DNA from 2 places in the Streptomyces sp. NBC_00057 genome. Region 1 is predicted to be linked to the other one. Evidence: predicted binding sites of a transcription regulator. Region 1 holds the regulator's gene; the other holds the start of a gene.
What was found. The regulator HrcA, encoded in region 1, represses chaperone genes, less so after heat shock. The targets are predictions, from matches to a motif close to TTNGCACTCNGNNNNNCNGAGTGCNAA.

Region 1 (3,417 bases):
CGCAGCTGTTTGATCTCGTTGTACATGCCGTCCGCCGTCTTGTACCCGGCGGCGAGGAAGCCCAGCCCGCCCGCTTCGGCGACGGCCGCGACGAGCTGCGGACAGGACGCACCACCCGCCATCGGGGCCTGCACGACCGGATACCGGCAGAGATCGGTCAACACGGATGACATGACCGCATCGTGTCACGTCCCGCATGCCTCGGCGTGCGCGGCCTGCGGTCCATTTTGTCCTCGAACGCCGGACGGGCTCGGCAGGCGAGCCCGTCCGGCGGCAGGGAACGGTGTGCGGGGGCCGTCAGCGCCCGTTGAAGGCGTCCTTCAGCCGGGAGAACAGCCCCTGCTGCCCGGGCTGGAACTGGCCGGTGGGCCGCTCCTCGCCGCGCACCTTCGCCAGATCCCGCAGCAGTCGTTCCTGCTCCGGATCCAGCTTCGTCGGGGTCAACACCTCGACGTGCACGATCAGATCGCCGCGCCCCCCGCCCCGCAGATGTGTGATGCCGCGGCCGTGCAGCGGGACCGACTGGCCGGACTGGGTGCCGGGCCGGATGTCGACCTCCTCCAGGCCGTCGAGCGTCTCCAACGGCACCTTGGTGCCGAGCGCGCCCGCCGTCATGGGGATGGTGACCGTGCAGTGCAGATCGTCGCCGCGGCGCTGGAACACCGAGTGCGGCAGCTCATGGATCTCCACGTACAGATCGCCGGCCGGTCCGCCGCCGGGGCCGACCTCGCCCTCGCCCGCGAGCTGGATGCGGGTGCCGTTGTCGACACCGGCGGGGATCTTCACGGTGAGCGTGCGCCGCGAACGGATGCGGCCGTCGCCGGCGCACTCCGGGCACGGGGTCGGCACGACCGTGCCGAAGCCCTGGCACTGCGGGCAGGGCCGCGAGGTCATGACCTGGCCGAGGAACGACCGGGTGACCTGGGAGACCTCGCCGCGGCCGCGGCACATGTCACAGGTCTGGGCGGAGGTGCCGGGTGCGGCGCCCTCGCCGCTGCAGGTCGTACAGACGACGGCCGTGTCGACCTGGATGTCCTTGGTGGTGCCGAACGCCGCCTCGGCGAGATCGATCTCCAGCCGGATCATCGCGTCCTGGCCGCGCCGGGTGCGCGAACGGGGTCCGCGCTGCGACGCCGTACCGAAGAACGCGTCCATGATGTCGGAGAAGTTGCCGAAGCCACCCTGTCCGAATCCGCCCGCGCCACCGCCGCCGGAGGCGGACAGCGGGTCACCGCCGAGGTCGTAGACCTGCTTCTTCTGCGGGTCCGACAGCACCTCGTAGGCGGCGTTGATCTCCTTGAACCGCTCCTGGGTCTTCGGATCGGGGTTCACATCCGGATGCAGCTCACGAGCGAGCCGACGGAATGCCTTCTTGATCTCGTCCTGAGATGCGTCGCGGCGCACGCCGAGTACGGCGTAGTAGTCCGTGGCCACTTACGACTCCGCCAGGATCTGTCCGACGTAACGTGCCACTGCGCGTACCGCTCCCATCGTTCCGGGGTAGTCCATGCGGGTCGGTCCGACCACGCCGAGTTTGGCGACTGCCTCGTCGCCCGAACCGTAGCCGACCGCGACGACGGACGTGGAGTTGAGCCCCTCGTGGGCGTTCTCGTGCCCGATCCGTACGGTCATGCCCGAGTCCTTGGCCTCGCCGAGCAGCTTCAGCAGCACGACCTGCTCCTCCAATGCCTCCAGCACCGGCCGGATCATCACAGGGAAGTCATGCCCGAAGCGGGTGAGGTTGGAGGTGCCGCCGATCATCAGCCGCTCCTCCGTCTCCTCGACGAGGGTTTCGAGCAGGGTGGAGAGCACGGTGGACACGGTTCCCCGGTCCTCGCTCTCGAAGGATTCCGGCAGATCCTGCACCAGCTGCGGGACATCCGCGAAACGGCGTCCGACGACCCGGCTGTTGAGCCGGGCCCGCAGATCGGCGAGAGAGGTCTCACCGAACGGAGCAGGGCAGTCGATCATGCGCTGCTCGACCCGGCCGGTGTCCGTGATCAGCACGAGCATCAGCCGGGCGGCTGCCAGTGACAGCAGCTCCACATGCCGAACCGTCGACCGGGTCAGCGAAGGGTACTGCACGATGGCGACCTGCCGGGTCAGCTGCGCGAGCAGCCGTACGGTGCGGCCCACGACATCGTCGAGGTCGACCGCGCCGTCGAGGAAATTGTGAATGGCACGACGCTCCGGCGACGAGAGGGGCTTGACGCCCGCGAGCTTGTCGACGAAGAGCCGGTAGCCCTTGTCCGTCGGGATGCGTCCCGCGCTGGTGTGGGGCTGGGCAATGAAGCCCTCGTCCTCCAGCACCGCCATGTCGTTGCGGACGGTGGCCGGGGAGACCCCCAGCTTGTGCCGCTCCGTGAGCGCCTTGGAGCCCACGGGCTCCTCGGTGCCGACATAGTCCTGGACGATGGCGCGCAGCACTTCGAGTCTGCGTTCGCTGAGCATCGCGCACACCTCCAGCTGTGTTTCCTCGGTGGTTCTCGGGCCGTTCCTGCTTCATTCCCAGGAATCCCCCTGGCACTCTGTCCTCGCGAGTGCCAGCAATCCCCCGGCCAGTGTACGGCGGCCGAGTGGGGGCCTAGCAAGGGCGACCGGTCACGCTACCGCGAGACTGCGCAGGTCGTTGCCGATAGCGTCGCGGTATGAACGTCTCTTGGGAAGAGTTCGGCTGGGAGCGACTCGGTCACGGAGTGGGCCGACGCCGCCTCCCCGGGTGGGATGCGACAGTCGCACTGGTGGTCGGAGCGGATGGAGCGCTGCTCTACGACACCGGATCAACACTCCGCGAAGGTGCGGAAATACGGGCTCAGGCACAGGCCCTGCTCGGCCGGAGGGTGACGCATATCGCACTCAGCCACCCCCATTTCGACCATGTACTGGGCACCGCCGCATTCTCCGGCACCCAGGTGTACGGAGCGGTGGGCATGGCCCGGCTGATGAAGCTCGGGGCGGACGATCTGCGCGCCTCCGCAGTGCGCCACGGACTGTCCGAACGCGATGCGGCGGAGGCCGCCGATGCGCTGGTGGCACCGCACCATGAGGTGCACGACGAGTGGACGCTCGATCTGGGCGGCGGCCGTCAGGTGCTGCTGGCGAATGTGGGCCCCGCCCACAGCGGCCACGATCTGGCGGTGCTCGTCCCCGGCTCCCCCGCGGTGGTGCTCTGCGGCGACCTGGTCGAGGAGTCCGGCGAACCGCAGGCGGGACGGGACGCCGTCCCGTCCCGCTGGCCGGCCGCGCTGGACCGGCTGCTGACGCTGGGCGGCGAGGACGCAGTGTACGTTCCGGGGCACGGAGCGGTGGTGGACGCGGCGTTCGTCAGGGACCAGCGTGACCGACTGGCCGTCCTCCCCCATGGCCTTTAAAGGCATGGGAGGTGCCCCCTGAGGCATGTCGTGACGTGTTGTCGTC
Region 2 (3,417 bases), 2.5 Mb from region 1:
GAGGTTCAGTCCGGCCGTACGGGCGGCCCTCGCCAAGAAGTGGGGGCTGGACAGGCCACCGTTGATCGCACCCCCGCCACCCGCCGTGAAGCCGCACATCACCACCCGCGAGGGGTTCGAGGTCAATGGCGGCGACGACTCGCTGCCACCGGTCTTCACCACCGTCCCGACCAAGGACCGGGTCGTCTTCCTGACGATGGACGACGGTGCCGAGAAGGATCCCGAACTGCTGCAGATGATGGACGAGCTGGACATCCCGTACAGCGCGTTCCTCAGCGACTACCTGGTGCGCGACAGCTACGGGTACTTCCTGGAGATGCAGCGGCTGGGCGTCGGCCTCAACAACCACACGCTCAACCACCCCTACCTGCCCGGGCTCTCGTACAGCGAGCAGAAGAGCGAGATCTGCGACCAGCAGGCCATCATCGAGGAGCGGTACGGGCCGCGGCCCACCCTCTTCCGCCCGCCGTACGGCAACTACAACGGGGACACGCTCCGCATCGCGAAGTCCTGCGGCATCAAGGCCGTACCGCTCTGGAACGCGGAGGCGTTCCCGGACCACATGGAATGGCGCGAGGTGGACCAGGACCTGCACCCCGGCGACATCATCCTCACGCACTTCCGGGGCCGGAAGGACTGGGGCGGCAGCATGGCCGACCTGGTCCGGGCGGTCATGAAGACCATCACGGACAAGGGGTACGCCGTGGCCCGGCTGGAGGACTACGTATGAGAAGGGCGCATCGGCTGCTCGCCGGACTGCTGACAGCTGGTGCGCTCCTGGCCGCCACCGCCGGGTGCGCACAGTCGGTGGACCCGATCGAACGGCTGGGCCGCAAGGCCGCACAGAAGGTGACCCACCCGAAGCCGACCCCCGCGGCGGGCCCGCAGGCGCATCCGCACGGCGATCACGGGGCGCCGGGGTCGCCGGTCGTCATCACCTGTCGTCAGCTGCCGGAGTCCAAGCACTCGCGGTTGCCGCCACCGCTGAGGCACCGGTGGCCGGACCGACCGGGATCGTACGAAGGAGCGGAGGCCGGCGCCGGGTGCGAGCGGCGGTAGTCCTCGTACCCGATGAGTGCCGCCACCACGCACAGCAGGAGCGCGGCCAGGATCTGGATCGCGCCCGCCCAGGGCCGGTTCGCGCGGATCGGCGCCACGGCGAACAGGCAGATCACCGCGGCGATCCCGCCGAAGACGAGGACGGGCGTCCAGTCCATCCACGGTCGTACGGAACGGTGCGGTCCGTCCCCGCGTTGTCCCTATATGGTCCGGACCGTTGCGTTGTCCGGACTGTCGCATGCGACCGGCGCACCGTGCGCGAGCGGGGCCCACATGACGCCACGACTGGCTGAATTGGCACTCCGCTTGACCGAGTGCTAATCCCGGTCATAGTCTCGGTGCTGGCACTCACCACTGGAGAGTGCCAGCAGTACTGTGCGACTGGCAGGTCCGGCACCCGCGACGACGGATCCACCTGGTCGCCATCCAAAGACTCTTAACCCCGTGAGATCTCCGAAGGGGGAGACCGGATCGTGTCGACCGCCAGCTCCAAGGTTGCGATCAAGCCGCTCGAGGACCGCATTGTGGTCCAGCCGCTCGACGCCGAGCAGACCACGGCCTCCGGCCTGGTCATTCCGGACACCGCCAAGGAGAAGCCCCAGGAGGGCGTCGTCCTGGCCGTGGGCCCGGGCCGCTTCGAGAACGGCGAGCGCCTTCCGCTCGACGTCAAGACCGGCGACGTCGTGCTGTACAGCAAGTACGGCGGCACCGAGGTGAAGTACAACGGCGAGGAGTACCTCGTCCTCTCGGCTCGCGACGTGCTCGCGATCGTCGAGAAGTAATTCACCCACGTTTGCTTCTGTTCTGCGCCCCTGGCCCCCTGCGAATAACCAGCCGGGTGGTCGGGGGCGCAGTTCGTTTGAGAGGAAAGCTCAGCTGCCATGGCGAAGATTCTGAAGTTCGACGAGGACGCCCGTCGCGCCCTTGAGCGCGGCGTCAACAAGCTTGCCGACACGGTCAAGGTGACGATCGGCCCCAAGGGCCGCAACGTCGTCATCGACAAGAAGTTCGGCGCTCCCACCATCACCAACGACGGTGTCACCATCGCGCGCGAGGTCGAGCTCGACGACCCGTACGAGAACCTCGGTGCCCAGCTGGTGAAGGAGGTGGCGACCAAGACCAACGACGTGGCGGGTGACGGTACGACCACCGCCACCGTGCTGGCCCAGGCGCTCGTCCGCGAGGGTCTGCGCAACGTCGCCGCAGGTGCTTCCCCGGCCGCCCTGAAGAAGGGCATCGACGCCGCGGTCAAGGCCGTGTCCGAGGAGCTCCTCGCGACCGCCCGCCCGATCGACGACAAGACCGACATCGCCGCCGTGGCCGCGCTCTCCGCGCAGGACCCGCAGGTCGGCGAGCTCATCGCGGACGCGATGGACAAGGTCGGCAAGGACGGTGTCATCACCGTCGAGGAGTCCAACACCTTCGGTCTGGACCTCGACTTCACCGAGGGCATGGCCTTCGACAAGGGCTACCTGTCCCCGTACATGGTGACCGACCAGGAGCGTATGGAGGCCGTCCTCGACGACCCGTACATCCTGATCCACCAGGGCAAGATCGGCGCGATCCAGGAGCTGCTCCCGCTGCTGGAGAAGGTCATCCAGGCCGGTGGCTCCAAGCCGCTGCTGATCATCGCCGAGGACGTCGAGGGCGAGGCGCTGTCGACCCTCGTCGTCAACAAGATCCGTGGCACCTTCAACGCCGTCGCGGTGAAGGCCCCGGGCTTCGGTGACCGCCGCAAGGCCATGCTCGGCGACATCGCCACCCTCACCGGTGCGACCGTCATCGCCGAGGAGGTCGGCCTCAAGCTCGACCAGGCCGGTCTGGACGTGCTGGGCACCGCCCGCCGCGTCACCGTCTCCAAGGACGACACGACGATCGTGGACGGCGGCGGCGAGCCCGGCGACGTCAAGGGCCGGGTCAACCAGATCAAGGCCGAGATCGAGGCCACGGACTCCGACTGGGACCGCGAGAAGCTCCAGGAGCGCCTTGCGAAGCTGGCCGGCGGCGTGTGCGTGATCCGCGTCGGTGCCGCCACCGAGGTGGAGCTCAAGGAGAAGAAGCACCGTCTGGAGGACGCCATCTCCGCGACCCGCGCCGCGGTCGAGGAGGGCATCGTCTCCGGTGGTGGCTCCGCTCTGGTCCACGCCGTCAAGGTTCTTGAGGGCAACCTCGACAAGACCGGCGACGAGGCCACCGGTGTCGCGGTCGTGCGCCGCGCCGCCGTCGAGCCGCTGCGCTGGATCGCCGAGAACGCCGGCCTCGAGGGTTACGTCATCACCTCGAAGGTCTCCGAGCTCGACAAGGGTCAGGGCTTCAACGCCGCGACCGGCGAGTACGGCGACCTGGTGAAGGCCGGCG

Region 2: a site for HrcA is predicted at 1,354-1,380, ahead of groES (co-chaperone GroES). Genes of this name have one in related genera too.

Annotation. Positions count from the first base shown of each region.
Region 1 is NZ_CP108256.1:6,227,770-6,231,186, reverse strand. It holds gene OG953_RS29250 (nitronate monooxygenase) at 1-173, opposite strand, end outside; gene dnaJ (molecular chaperone DnaJ) at 298-1,434, opposite strand; gene hrcA (heat-inducible transcriptional repressor HrcA) at 1,435-2,451, opposite strand; gene OG953_RS29235 (MBL fold metallo-hydrolase) at 2,649-3,371, shown strand.
Region 2 is NZ_CP108256.1:3,753,969-3,757,385, reverse strand. It holds gene OG953_RS17325 (polysaccharide deacetylase family protein) at 1-730, shown strand, start outside; gene OG953_RS17320 (DUF6234 family protein) at 945-1,217, opposite strand; gene groES (co-chaperone GroES) at 1,533-1,841, shown strand; gene groL (chaperonin GroEL) at 1,941-3,417, shown strand, end outside.